Regions from separate parts of the Streptomyces sp. NBC_00704 genome, predicted to be linked through region 2. Evidence: riboswitches for the same ligand, from Rfam matches in the RefSeq annotation. Region 2 holds a riboswitch; each other region holds the start of a gene.
The links. Region 2 has a riboswitch for cyclic di-AMP ahead of OG802_RS26770 (M23 family metallopeptidase). Riboswitches for the same ligand answer to the same signal wherever they lie in the genome.
Positions count from the first base shown of each region.

Region 1: it holds a riboswitch for cyclic di-AMP, as region 2 does, so the genes downstream of both, OG802_RS14415 (transglycosylase family protein) here and OG802_RS26770 (M23 family metallopeptidase) in region 2, are expected to answer to the same signal.
Region 3: it holds a riboswitch for cyclic di-AMP, as region 2 does, so the genes downstream of both, OG802_RS16840 (M23 family metallopeptidase) here and OG802_RS26770 (M23 family metallopeptidase) in region 2, are expected to answer to the same signal.

Region 1 covers NZ_CP109000.1:3,307,099-3,311,771, forward strand. Annotated here, with positions in the region: gene eno (phosphopyruvate hydratase) at 1-1,207, opposite strand, end outside; gene OG802_RS14415 (transglycosylase family protein) at 1,600-2,313, opposite strand; cyclic di-AMP (ydaO/yuaA leader) riboswitch at 2,317-2,502, opposite strand; gene OG802_RS14420 (transglycosylase family protein) at 2,711-3,784, opposite strand; gene OG802_RS14425 (cytochrome P450 family protein) at 3,974-4,673, opposite strand, start outside.
Region 2 covers NZ_CP109000.1:6,152,620-6,157,292, forward strand. Annotated here, with positions in the region: gene OG802_RS26765 (M16 family metallopeptidase) at 1-1,380, shown strand, start outside; cyclic di-AMP (ydaO/yuaA leader) riboswitch at 1,599-1,765, shown strand; gene OG802_RS26770 (M23 family metallopeptidase) at 1,780-2,523, shown strand; gene OG802_RS26775 (GntR family transcriptional regulator) at 2,712-3,407, shown strand; gene OG802_RS26780 (HPr family phosphocarrier protein) at 3,551-3,832, opposite strand; gene OG802_RS26785 (bifunctional acetate--CoA ligase family protein/GNAT family N-acetyltransferase) at 4,009-4,673, shown strand, end outside.
Region 3 covers NZ_CP109000.1:3,875,570-3,880,242, reverse strand. Annotated here, with positions in the region: gene OG802_RS16860 (GTP cyclohydrolase II) at 1-7, opposite strand, end outside; gene OG802_RS16855 (MarR family winged helix-turn-helix transcriptional regulator) at 173-697, opposite strand; gene OG802_RS16850 (dihydrofolate reductase family protein) at 769-1,896, shown strand; tRNA gene OG802_RS16845 (tRNA-Met) at 1,971-2,044, shown strand; cyclic di-AMP (ydaO/yuaA leader) riboswitch at 2,348-2,514, shown strand; gene OG802_RS16840 (M23 family metallopeptidase) at 2,524-3,558, shown strand; gene OG802_RS16835 (aldo/keto reductase) at 3,789-4,673, shown strand, end outside.

The sequences.
Region 1 (4,673 bases), 2.8 Mb from region 2:
GGTTGTACTTGGCGACGCGGTCCGAGCGGGCCGGGGCGCCGGTCTTGATCTGGCCGCAGTTCACCGCGACGGCGAGGTCGGCGATGGTGACGTCCTCGGTCTCGCCGGAGCGGTGGGACATCATGCACTTGAAGCCGTTGCGCTGGGCCATCTCGACGGCGTCCAGCGTCTCGGTCAGCGAGCCGATCTGGTTGACCTTGACGAGCAGGGCGTTCGCGGAGCCCTCCTCGATGCCGCGGGCGAGGCGCTCGGGGTTGGTGACGAAGAGGTCGTCGCCGACGATCTGGACCTTGTCGCCCAGCTTGTCGGTGATGACCTTCCAGCCGGCCCAGTCGTCCTCGAACAGCGGGTCCTCGATGGAGACCAGCGGATACGCGGAGACGAGCTCCTCGTAGTACTCGGTCATCTCGGCGGCCGAGCGGGACTTGCCCTCGAACTCGTACGCGCCGTCCTTGTAGAACTCGGACGCGGCCACGTCGAGGGCGAGCGCGATCTGCTCGCCGGGGACGTAACCGGCCTGCTGGATGGCCTCGATGATGAGGTCGAGCGCGGCGCGGTTGGACTCCAGGTTCGGGGCGAAGCCGCCCTCGTCGCCGAGACCGGTGGACAGGCCCTTGGTCTTCAGCACCTTCTTGAGGGTGTGGTAGACCTCGGCGCCCCAGCGCAGCGCCTCGGAGAAGGACTCCGCGCCGATCGGGGCGATCATGAACTCCTGGATGTCCACGTTGGAGTCGGCGTGCGAGCCGCCGTTCAGGATGTTCATCATCGGAACGGGCAGCAGGTGCGCGTTCGGGCCGCCCAGGTAGCGGAACAGCGGCAGGTCGCTGGCCTCGGAGGCGGCGTGGGCGACGGCGAGCGAGACGCCGAGGATGGCGTTGGCGCCGAGGGAGCCCTTGTTGTCGGTGGCGTCCAGGTCGAACATGGCCTGGTCGATCAGGCGCTGCTCGGTGGCGTCGTAGCCGACGAGCTCCGGGCCGATCTGCTCGATGACGGCGAGGACGGCTTTCTCGACACCCTTGCCGTGGTAGCGGTTGGGGTCGCCGTCGCGGAGCTCGACGGCCTCGAAGGCGCCGGTGGAAGCGCCGGACGGTACGGCGGCACGACCCGTGCTGCCGTCGTCGAGGCCGACCTCGACCTCGACCGTGGGGTTGCCTCGGGAGTCCAGGATTTCCCGGGCTACGACGACGTCGATGGACGGCACGAGCATCTCCTTCTTGGGATGTGACGCTGGTTGTGCGGGGCCCGCGGGCCGTGACGGACCGCGGCGGGCCTTGCGACTAGAGCCTAACCGTCCCCGGGCCGTCGGCAGCCGACCGACCGTCCCGTGGACAGACAGACCGTACCCATTGTTCACGCCCGGAACAAAGGGGGTGGCCGAGAAAGGCCGACGGGGGCCCGCGGACGGGCGTCCGGACAAAGAGAAACCCCGCTCCGGTGCGTACGGGGGAACACGCACCGGAGCGGGGAGCCCGTGGGGACGGGGGCGGCCCTCACCGGGTCCTCATGAGGCCCTCGCCAGGCCTTCATCAGGACCTCGTCAGGCCCGAAGTGTGCGGGCCTCGGCCGTGGGAGAGCTGTGGCTTCCCGGGGAGCCGGCTGTCACTTCAGGTGCAGCTGCTGGCCCGGGAAGATGAGGTTCGCGTCCTCGACGATGTCCTTGTTCAGCTCGAACAGCTTGTGCCAGCCGCCCTTGACCTTGTGCTTCTCGGCGATGGAGCTGAGGGTGTCGCCCTTGACGACCTTGTACTCGCCGTCGCCCTTCTTGACCTTCTTGCCGGTCGGGGTGGTGACCGTCTTGGACTTCTTGGTGGCGGCCGGACGGTCGGTGGAGCGCGAGGCGCTCTGCTTCTCGGTCGAGCGGGCGCTGCTGCCGCTGTCCGAGGAGTTGGAGGAGCTGGACGAACCGGAGGAGTTCGAGGAGTCGGAGCCGCCGTTGTACGAGGCGCCGGACAGGCCCGTGCCGCACACCGGCCAGGCGCCCTTGCCCTGGGAGGCGAGCACCTTCTCGGCGACGGAGATCTGCTGCGACTTGGAGGCCTGGTTGGCCTGCGCGGCGTACTGCGTGCCGCCGTACGCGGCCCAGGTGGAGGCGGAGAACTGAAGGCCGCCGTAGTAGCCGTTGCCGGTGTTGATGGACCAGTTGCCGCCGGACTCGCACTGGGCGACCGTGTCCCACTCGGAGGCGGTGGCGGCGGAGGCGCTGCCGGCCGCCATCAGCGGGGCGGCGATGGCGACACCGGTGACGCCGGCCAGAGCGGCGGCGCGGGTGGCCTTGGACGGACGACGGTGCTTGCCCTTGGCGGAAAACAGCATGGTGGATCCCCTCACCGACGCCTGCGAGGTGAGCTGTCGGGTTCGGGCCGTGTGAGTTGCCCGGTCACTCCTCCACGGAAGCGATCGCTTCCCGGAGGGGTGACTTCACCCCAAGCCGGATCCAGCCTCTACAGCCGGTCCCGGCGCTTACCTTGGGTCCCCCGCTCCTGCCTACGGCGCTTGACGCGACGACTGTTCCCGGACTGCCGCTGGCAGGATTCGGCGTTGCGACGGCCGGGGCTCGGGTTGCCGAGCGGCCTCGACCGTAGACACGTGATCCGCCGAATTTCAAAGACGATCAGGGCTTCTGAGACTCATCCCACACTTTCACCAAACCGGACATTCGGCGCGAAGCGTGACGTGAACTCCCGCTGTATTTACCGGGTTTTGCGCCCTATTAGGCCCCTGTGTCGAGGGTCTGACCGGGCGCGATGTCGCTCGGGTCGCCGCCGATGAGGTCCTTGTTCTCGGCGTACAGGCCGCGCCATCCGCCGTCGAGGCCAAGGGAGTCGGCGATGGACGCGAGCGAGTCCCCCTCCTGGACGACGTAGGTGGCCGCGGCGTGCCGGCCGGCGGTGGCGGGGGCGGTGCCGCTCGGCGCGACGTTCGTGGCGCTCTTGGCCGTGTCCTCGTCGGCGGTGGGCCCGCGGTGCCGGCCGGCGCCGAGGGAGCCGGTGTCGACGAGACTCCAAGAGCCCACATCCTGGCCCGAATTGTCCGACTCGTTCACTTCCGGGGTGACCGTGGAGGATCCGTCGCCCGCAGCACCCGCCCCCTTGCCCGCGGCGGAGCCGGTGGAGTCACCCGCGGCGGAGGAAGAGGCCGAAGGGGACGAAGAGGATGAAGCCGAGGAAGAGGAGGAAGCGGACTCCGAGGGCGAACCGCTGGGATCGGTGGTCGAGTCGGACGAGTCGGACGATCCGTCCGCGCCGGACGAGCCGTCACCCGAACCGTCCGCACCGCCGGTGGAGCCCGTCGAGTCCGACGACCCGGAACCGGACGATCCGGACAGCCCTCGGGACAGATCGGACAGTCCGGAGGAGGCCGAGCCGGAGGAGTCGTCCGCCAGGCCGGTGTCCACGGGCAGCGCGCCGTTCGCCTTGGTGAGGCCGGACGTCAGCCCGCAGGTCCCCCACGCGCCGATGCCCTGCGCCGCGAGCACCTTCTGCGCCACCGCGATCTGCTGGTTGCGGCTGGCCAGGTCGGGACGGGTCGCGTAGTCGAGCCCCCCGTACGTCTCCCAGTCCTTCTGGCTGAGGCTCAGACCGCCGAGCTCGCCGTCGCCCTTGTCGGCGCTCCACGAGCCGCCGGTCTCGCACTGCGCCACCTTGTCCCACACCGTGCCGTCGGCGGCGCTGGCGCCGGAGGCGGCCAGCAGCGGGATGGCGATGGCCGAACCGGTCACCCCGGCCGCGACGAGGAGGGCCGGAGCCTGACGGGGGCGACGGTGCCGACCGTTCCCGGAGAGCATGCGAGGGCCTTTCTGTGGACAGCAGTGACCGGCGCGGCGTCCGAGACCGGCCCGTCGCGCTGACGAGTGAACGTATAGGCAGACGATCACTTGTCACAAGTTCATGCCGCGCAGATCACGTGAAGATCACAGAGTTGAGGACCGGTCACCTTTGCTCCGTAGAACGGTCACACTCCGGCTGACTTTCGCTCAGATCCGGGCCTGTCCGGAGCCGGAACGTTCCGGAGCGAACTCCACCGGCAACGTCCGCAGCCCGCGCATGATGAGCCCGCCCCGCCACCTCAACTCGGCCGGATCCGCCGCCAGTCGGAGATCGGGCAGCCGTGTGAGGAGAGTGGCGAGCGCGGTCCGTCCCTCCAGCCGGGCCAGCGGGGCGCCCAGGCAGTAGTGGATGCCGTGGCCGTAGCCGAGGTGCTGGTTGTCACGACGGGACAGATCCAGCACATCGGGGTCCGCGAACCGCGCCGGGTCGCGGTCCGCCGCCGCGAGGACGACGAGGACGGGGTCGCCCGGCGCGATGTCCTGCCCGCCGATCCGCAGCGGCTCGGTCGCGAACCGCCAGGTCGCCAGTTCCACGGGCCCGTCGTAGCGCAGGAGTTCCTCGATGCCCGTCTCCAGCAGGGAGGGCTCGCCGTCGTCCCCGGCGAGCGACCTCTGCAGGCGCGCACGCTGCTCGGGGTGGGTGAGGAGGGCGTAGGCGCCGTTGCCGATGAGGTTCACCGTCGTCTCGAAACCCGCGAACAGCAGGATGAACGCCATGGCGGCGGCCTCGTTCTCGGTGAGGTGCTCACCCTGGTCGGAGGCGCGGATGAGACCGGAGATGAGGTCCTCGCCCGGCGCCGGCCGAGCGGGCAGCTCCGCGCGCTTGCGGTGGATGAGCTCCAGCAGA
Region 2 (4,673 bases):
CTCGCCACGATGGACTTCCACCCCCAGCCCCGGGCGGGCGAGGCCAAGCCGTGGGCGTTCCCCGCGCCCGAGCGCGGCACGCTGGACAACGGTCTGACCGTGCTGCACTGCCACCGCCCCGGCCAGCAGGTCGTCGCCGTCGAGGTCATCCTCGACGCGCCCCTGGACGCCGAGCCGGCCGGTCTCGACGGCGTCGCCACGATCATGGCGCGCGCCTTCTCCGAGGGCACCGACAAGCACTCCGCCGAGGAGTTCGCCGCCGAACTGGAGCGCTGCGGAGCCACTCTGGACGCGCACGCCGACCATCCCGGCGTCCGCCTCAGCCTCGAGGTGCCGGCCTCGCGGCTGGCCAAGGGCCTGGGCCTGCTCGCCGACGCGCTGCGCGCCCCCGCGTTCGCCGACAGCGAGGTGGAGCGTCTCGTCCGCAACCGCCTGGACGAGATCCCGCACGAGCTGGCCAACCCCGCCCGGCGCGCCGCCAAGGAGCTCTCCAAGGAGCTGTTCCCGGCCACCGCGCGCATGTCGCGCCCGCGCCAGGGCAGCGCGGAGACGGTCGAGAAGATCGACTCCGCCGCCGTGCGCGCCTTCTACGACCGGCACGTCCGCCCGGCGACGGCCACCGCCGTGATCGTGGGCGATCTGACCGGCGTCGGCCTGGCGGAGCTCCTGGGCGACACCCTGGGCGCCTGGACGGGCTCTACGGCCGAGCCGCGGCCGGTGCCGCCGGTGACCGCCGACGACAGGGGCAGGGTCGTCATCGTGGACCGCCCCGGCGCCGTCCAGACGCAGCTGCTGATCGGCCGGATCGGCGCGGACCGGCACGACCGCGTGTGGCCCGCCCAGGTGCTCGGCACGTACTGCCTCGGCGGCACGCTGACCTCCCGCCTGGACCGCGTCCTGCGCGAGGAGAAGGGCTACACGTACGGGGTCCGCGCCTTCGGGCAGGTCCTGCGCTCCGCGCCGGACGGCTCGGGCGCCGCGATGCTCGCCATCAGCGGCTCCGTGGACACCCCCAACACCGGTCCCGCGCTGGACGACCTGTGGAAGGTGCTGCGCACCCTGGCCGCCGAGGGCCTGACCGACGCGGAGCGGGACGTCGCCGTGCAGAACCTGGTCGGGGTGGCGCCGCTGAAGTTCGAGACCGCCGCGGCCGTGGCGGGCACGCTCGCCGACCAGGTGGAGCAGCACCTGCCCGACGACTTCCAGGCGACGCTGTACCGGCAGCTCGCCGCGACGGGCACGGTCGAGGCCACCGCGGCGGCCGTCAACGCCTTCCCGGTGGACCGGCTGGTGACGGTCCTGGTGGGCGACGCGGCGCAGATCCGGGAGCCGGTCGAGGCCCTCGGCATCGGTGAGGTGAAGGTCGTCTCCGCGGAGTAGCGCGGTGACGGCACGCGCGTGGGGCCCCGGTCGACGTGAGCGTCACCGGGGCCCTCGCGTGAGGGAATTGAGACCCTCATGTGCCCGAATTGGGGTGGAGTCGCCGGTCTGTGCTGTGGGATGCGCTACAAAACCCGTGATTCGTTTGAGGATTGAAACCCGCGCCGCTTAGCGTCATCCGGGCTGTTCGTCAGGCACCGCGCCGCATCCGTGGCACCGGACAGCCATCGCCGAGTCCCCGCATGGCGCGAGCCAGGGGAGCCGGGGACCCACTTGTGAAGTCCCTGGGGTGAATCGGACGCCCGCGCGAACGCGAGGGGGTCCGTAGGAGACCTTCCTGCTCCGAACCCGTCAGCTAACCCGGTAGGCGAGAGGGAAGGAAAGGACACCGCTGACTTCATGGCGTTCACCTGCGCCACCGGGAAGCATCGTCGGCCCAGCCGGATGCAGCGCACCACCGTCCGCGCGGCGGGCGTCGCGGCGCTCACCACCACCGGTGTGATGGCCACCGTCGCCTCGGCCCCGGCCTTCGCCGCCGAGCCCACCCCCGAGCAGACCGGGCTGATCCCCGTCGTCACCGCCGGCGAGTCCGTCGTCGAGCAGATCGACGACCAGGTCGCCGTCCAGAAGCGGGCCGCCTTCGAGGAGGCCGCCCGGCAGGCCGCCGCCAAGAAGGCCGTGGAGGAGCGCGAGGCACGCGTGCGTGCCGCCCGCGAGGCCGAGCGCAAGCGCCTGAACACCTTCGTGATGCCGATCGCCGGCTCCTACGTCTCCACCGGCTACCAGGCCAGCAGCTCGCTGTGGTCCTCCGGCAGCCACACGGGCATCGACTTCCACGCCGCCAACGGCACGACCGTGCACGCGGTCGGCTCCGGCACCGTGGTCGAGGCCGGCTGGGGCGGGGCCTACGGCAACCAGGTCGTCATCCGGATGCACGACGGGACGTACACCCAGTACGGTCACCTGTCGTCCATCGAGGTGTCGGTGGGGCAGCAGGTCACCCCGGGGCAGCGCATCGGTTTCTCCGGCGACACCGGCAACGTCACCGGCCCGCATCTGCACTTCGAGGCCCGCACCACCCCGGAGTACGGCTCCGACATGGACCCGGTCGCCTATCTCCGCAACCACGGCGTGAACGTCTGACACGACGCACGACGGCAGATCGTCGAGCCCCGGCCCTTCGGCCGGGGCTTTGCCGTTTCCCGGGGCGCTCCGTCCAAAAAATATTCATGGATTACGGCCCGCCGTCGGAAATTCCCGTCCGCTGCAATAGAGTCGATGAAAGCGCGCCGCTCGTCGGCGTTTCACGGGGATTAAGGCGGAGGTCCGTCATGCGTATTCCGGCGCACTCGGTGTGCACGGCCGTCCGGGACGACATCGTCGCGGGCGTCTACGAGCGCGGCAGCCGCCTCACCGAGGAACTCCTCGCCCGCCGCTACGGGGTCTCCCGCGTCCCCGTCCGCGAGGCGCTGCGCACGCTGGAGGCCGAGGGCTTCGTGGTCACGCGGCGGCACGCGGGCGCGTGCGTCGCGGAGCCGACCGAGCAGGAGGCCGGAGACCTGCTGGAGATGCGCATGCTGCTGGAGCCGCTCGGCGCCTGCCGGGCCGCGGAACGGCGCACCGAGGCCCATCTGAAGGTGCTGCGCGGACTCGTCCGGCTGGGCCAGGAGCGGGCCAGGAGGGGCAGCAGCGACGACCTGCGCTCCTTGGGCGGCTGGTTCCACGAGACGCTCGCCCAGTCCTGCGGCAGCCCCGCCCTGACGTCGATGCTCACCCAGCTGCGCCACAAGATCGCCTGGATGTACACGGTGGACGCCCCGGCCGATCCGGTGGAGTCCTGGGCGGAGCACGGCGCGATCGTGGACGCGGTGACGCGCGGGGACGGGGAGCGCGCGCGGGCGATCACGGCGCTGCACACCGAGCGGTCGACGCCGGCGCACCGACTGCGCTTTCCCGGCGGCCCGGGGCGCGCCGACCGTGTGAGGACCTCGCAACATCCCGTAAACACGTCGGGAATTCGGAATTAACGCGGAGGCCGTATACAAAGAGGGGGATAATTCTCGGGGGTTGTTCTTCCCTGCCCGTGAACGGAATTGTCGTCCGTGAACGGGAAATGCGAAGGGCCCGCCCGATGATTTCGGACGGGCCCTTCGCCGAAAAGGCGACGTGCTCAGACGGTCTCGGGGAGTTCCTCGAGGCCCTCGGCGACCAGCTTGGCCAGCCGGTCGAGGGCGGCGTCCGCGCCCTCGGCGTCGGAGGCGAGGACGATCTCCTCGCCGCCCTGGGCGCCCAGGCCGAGGACGGCCAGCATGGAGGCCGCGTTGACGGGGTTGCCGTCGGCCTTGGCGATCGTCACGGGGATGCCTGCGGCCGTGGCGGCCCGGACGAAGATGGAAGCGGGGCGGGCGTGGAGGCCCTCGGCCCAGCCGACGTTGACGCGGCGCTCAGCCATGTGATGCTGCCCTTCAGGTTCAGGTTGTCTAGACCAGTGTTCCATACGTGGCGCGTGTGAGGGAGAGCCAGGCTCGGCCTCACCCGCGGCGGTCGCCGGATCGCGGCCTCGATCCGCCGCCCGCCCCCACAGACTGCCTCGCGCCGTTGTCGTACGCGAGCCGTACTCTGGGGCCCATGCAGAGCGCGTCGGACCGGCCCGAGTACCCCGCCCACTGGGAGGCCGACGTGGTGCTGCGCGACGGCGGCACCGCACGCATCCGCCCCATCACCGCCGACGACGCCGAGCGCCTGGTCAGCTTCTACGAGCAGGTGTCGGACGAGTCGAAGTACTACCGCTTCTTCGCGCCCTACCCGCGGCTGTCCGCCAAGGACGTCCACCGCTTCACGCACCACGACTTCGTGGACCGGGTGGGGCTCGCGGCCACCGTGGGCGGCGAGTTCATCGCCACCGTGCGCTACGACCGCATCGGGCCGGACGGCATGGCCGCCACCTCGCCCGCCGACGAGGCCGAGGTCGCCTTCCTCGTGCAGGACGCCCACCAGGGCCGCGGCGTCGCCTCGGCGCTCCTCGAACACATCGCCGCCGTCGCGCGCGAGCGCGCCATCCGCCGCTTCGCCGCCGAGGTGCTCCCCGCCAACACCAAGATGATCAAGGTGTTCACCGACGCCGGCTACACCCAGAAACGCAGCTTCGAGGACGGCGTCGTCCACCTGGAGTTCGACCTCGAACCCACCGAACGCTCCCTCGCGGTGCAGCGCGCGCGGGAGCAGCGCGCCGAGGCGCACTCCGTGGGACGGCTGCTGGCGCCGGGCTCCGTCGCCGTCGTCGGCGTCGGCCG
Region 3 (4,673 bases), 2.3 Mb from region 2:
CGGGCATGCGGGTCTCCCGGGTCCGGGGGCGAATGACGTGGTGATGCGGTGATGCGGTGATGCCGTGATGCGGTGGTGCCGTGTCGGCTACTGCTTCAGATTTGAAGCACATCCGACGAGACGAGACCCTACCCCATGCTTGAAATTTGAAGCAACGGTCGTGTGACGCGGCTCACTGCGTCCCGGAGCAGGGCGTCGAACGCCGGCGCCAGGGGAGGTCCTCGGGCGCCGCCTCGTTCTCCCCGTCGCCCTGGAACCCCCGGGCGACCTGCGTGAAGATCTCCTCCAACTGCCCCACCTGCTCGGGGGTGAGCCGGTCGAACAGGGCGGCCCGGACGGTCGCGACATGGCCGGGGGCCGCGTCCCGCAGCACCGCCATGCCCTCGTCGGTCAGCGCCGCGACGGTGCCGCGCTTGTCCCAGCGGCACTCCTCGCGCCTCACCAGCCCGTCCTTCTCCAGCCGGGACACCGCGTAGGTCAGCCGGCTGCGGGTGATCTTCAGCCGCTCCGCGAGATCGGTCATCCGCAGCCGCCGCTCCGGGGTCTCGGAGAGGTTGGCGAGGATGGAGTAGTACGGGTGGGGCATGCCCGCGTCCTGCTGGAGCTGCCGGTCGATCGCGTCCTCCAGCAGGAGGTAGCCGGCAACGTACGCGCGCCAGGCGCGCTGCTCCTCGGGGGTGAGCCAGCGGGTCGTCATGCCCCCAGTGTAGGTTTGTTTCAAACTTGAACCAAGATCGCCGTCGGAAGACATAGCCCGGGAGCACGTCGATGCCGTACCCGTACGTCCTGCTGTCCGCCGCCGTCTCCCTCGACGGCTACCTGGACGACACCGGCCCCGAGCGGCTGCTGCTCTCGAGCCCCGCCGACTTCGACCGCGTCGACGCCGTACGGGCCTCCGTGGACGCCGTCCTCATCGGCGCCGGCACGATCCGCGCCGACAACCCCCGCCTCCTCGTGAACTCCCCCGAGCGCCGCGCCGCCCGCGTCGCCGCCGGACGGCCCCCGTACCCCCTCAAGGTCACCGTCAGCGGCTCCGGCGACCTGGACCCCGACGCGAACTTCTGGCACACGGGCGGCGCGAAGGCCCTGTACACGACGGACAAGGGCGCCGAACGGGCCCGCGCGCTCGGCATCGCCGCCGACCTCGTCCCGCTCGGCCCCGAACTGGACTGGCGCCGCCTCCTCACCCACCTCCACGACGAACTCGGCGTGCGACGCCTCATGGTCGAGGGCGGCGGAACCGTCCACACCCAGCTGCTCTTGCAGGGGCTCGCCGACGAACTCCAGCTCGTCCTCGCCCCGCTGTTCGTGGGCGACCCGGACGCGCCCCGCCTCTTCGGGCCCGGCGGCTACCAGGGCGGACGCCTGCGCCTGGTGGAGACCCGGCGCATCGAGGACGTCGTCCTGCACCGCTACGAGCCCACCGCCCCCGGCGCCGGACCGCTCGCCGCCGCGGCCGACCGGCACTGGCTCGCCCTGGCCTGCGAGCTGGCCGCCCAGTGCCCGCCCTCGGACACGGCGTTCAGCGTCGGCGCGGTGATCGTCGCCGCCGACGGGACGGAACTCGCCCGCGGGCACTCCCGCGAGGCCGGCGACCCGCTCGCGCACGCCGAGGAGGCCGCCCTCGCCAAGCTCGGCCCCGCCGACCCGCGCCTGCGCACGGCCACCGTCTACAGCAGCCTCGAACCCTGCGCCCGCCGCTCCTCCCGGCCCGCCCCCTGCGCCCGGCTCATCCTCGACGCGGGCGTGCGCCGGGTGGTCACGGCCTGGCGGGAGCCGGACACCTTCGTGACCGAGGCGGACGGCGCCGGTCTGCTGACGGCCGCGGGCGTCGACGTCCTCCTCCTGCCGGAGTACGAGGAGCGGGCGAAGGCCCCCAACCGGCACCTGGTGTGAGGCGCCCTGATGTGAGGCGTCCGGGAGCGTGGTCATCGGGGCCCCGGAAGTAGCGTAGACTGGAGTCACAACGACGCGGGGTGGAGCAGCTCGGTAGCTCGCTGGGCTCATAACCCAGAGGTCGCAGGTTCAAATCCTGTCCCCGCTACTGAAGGCCGAGGGCCGGAATCCGAAAGGGTTCCGGCCCTCGGTGCGTTTCCCCCGAACCTCCCCCTCACGGTGCGTGACCGTACGGCCGCCCTGTGCACGGGTGCTGAGTCGCCGTCAGAACGCCTGTGGCCACGGGGGCGTGCGAGGCCGGGGTCAACTCGCCCGTTTTCGGCCGCTGATGGCCTGAAAGTCCAGGTCGGAAATGTTGTTGATCAAGCAGAAGAGCTTGGAAACCCACCCCCGGGTCTATTAACGTTCGATAACGCAGCGCGGCCGTCCCAGCCGGCACCAGAGCCGGCTCCGTGCGCACGCGCCGAATCCCGCAAGGGAACCGGGGAACCACCACCTTGGGGTGAATCACGCGGAAGCCGTCGTGAACTCGCAGAGTCCACGACCGGTATACGCGCGTAGGAGACCTTCCCGCTCCGAACCCGTCAGCTAACCCGGTAGGCGACGGAAGGAAAGGAGCGCGCCCTCGTGGCGTCCAACCCGCCTGCCCCCGAGGCCCCGTACGCGCCGAGCCAGTGGTCCGCCGACTCCTTCGGCTACGGCGACCACCGCACCGACGAGGGTCCCTGGGAGGAGTGGAACCCCACCGCGGACTCCGTCCGCCCGGTCCGGGGCAAGCACCGGGTCGCCAAGCAGCGCGGCGGCGGGTTCGCCCGCAGCTCCACCGTCCTCGGCGTCGGCGTCATAGCCGCGGTCAGCGCGGGCGGGATGGCCAGCGCCAACACCGGCAAGGCCCCGGTCTCCATCTCGATACCGGACCTGCCGAACGTCGGCTCCCTCATCTCCGACGACGAACCCGCCCCGGAGACCGCGTCCGCCCTGAGCGCCTTCGGGTCCGAGACCGCCGTCGACACCACCGACGCCGACGACAGCGGCGCCGCCGACGCGGGCGAGGCCCTGCGCAGCCGGATCATGGCGCAGGTCGAGTCGCAGCACACCCAGTACGAGGTCAAGGCGGCGGCCGACGCGAAGAAGGCCGAGGCCGACGCCGTCGCCAAGGCCGAGAAGGAAGCGCGCGCCAAGGCCGCCGCCGCGAAGAAGAAGGCCGCCGAGGAAGCCGCCGAGAAGGCCGAGGCCGCGCGTCTCGCCGAGCTGGCCAAGCAGTACACGCTGCCGACCTCCTCGTACACGATCACCTCGACCTTCGGGCAGGCCGGCTCCCTCTGGTCCTCCGGCTACCACACCGGTCTCGACTTCGCCGCGCCCACCGGCACCCTCATCAAGGCTGTCCACAGCGCCACCGTCACCGAGGCGGGCTGGGCCGGTTCCTACGGCTACCGCACCATCCTCACTCTGGACGACGGCACCGAGCTGTGGTTCTGCCACCAGTCGTCGATCAACGTCAGCGTCGGCCAGAAAGTGGCCACCGGTGACGTGATCGGCCGCGTGGGCGCGACCGGCAACGTCACCGGCGCCCACCTCCACCTCGAGGTGCACCCGGACGGCAACCCCACCGGCATCGACCCGGCGGCCTGGCTGCGCGGCAAGGGCCTCAACCCCTGAGACACCCCTGGGGCGCCCGTCCGGAACGTCCCTGAGGATGTGCCCGACGGGCGCCCTGGGACGGGCGCCCTGGAGCATGTGGCGCGGCACGCCGCCGAGTACACGCCGCCGAGTACACCCCTGAAGCCGCGCCGGGCAGACCCGGTCGTGCCGGGTGCGGCGCGGCTGTTCACATGTTCTTCGCGGTACGGGCGGAATGGGCGCGGGCGTGGTGACCGTTGAGTTGAACCATGACTGTTCTGCGCACTCTCGGCTCCTCCGACCTCGAGGTCTTCCCGCTCGCCCTCGGCGGCAACGTCTTCGGCTGGACGGCGGACGAGGCGGCCTCCTTCGCCGTGCTCGACGCCTACGCGGCCGCCGGCGGCAACTTCGTCGACACCGCCGACTCCTACTCCGCCTGGGTCGACGGCAACTCGGGCGGTGAGTCCGAGATCGTCATCGGCAGGTGGGTGAAGGCGCGGGGCAACCGCGACGACGTGGTCATCGCCACCAAGGTGAGCCAGCACCCCGAGTTCCCCGGCCTGTCCGCCGACAACATCAAGGCCGCCGCCGACGCCTCCCTCCGCCGGCTGGGCACCGACCGCATCGACCTCTACTACACCCACTTCGACAAGACCGAGGTGCCGGTCGAGGAGATCGTCGGCGCGCTCGACGAGCTGGTGCGGGCGGGCAAGGTGCGGCACATCGCCGCCTCCAACATCTCTCCCGAGCGCCTCCAGGAGTCCCTGGAGTTCTCCGACCGCGAGGGCCTGGCCCGGTACGTCGCCCTCCAGCCCCACTACAACCTGGTCTCGCGCGACACCTACGAGGGCGGCCTCCAGGACGTCGCCGCCCGCTTCGGCCTCGCCGCCGTCCCGTACTTCGCGCTGGCCTCCGGCTTCCTCACCGGCAAGTACCGGCCCGGCACGACCGTGCGGAGCGCCCGTTCCGGCAGCGCCGCCAAGCACCTCGACACGGAGCGGGGACGCCGGGTCCTGAGCGCCCTGGACGAGGTCGCCCGGGCCCACGACGCCGAGGTCGCCACGGTCGCCCTGGCCTGGCTCGCCGCGCAGCCGACGGTGGCCGCGCCGATCGCCTCCGCCCGCACGGTCGAGCAACTGCCCGCGCTGCTGGCA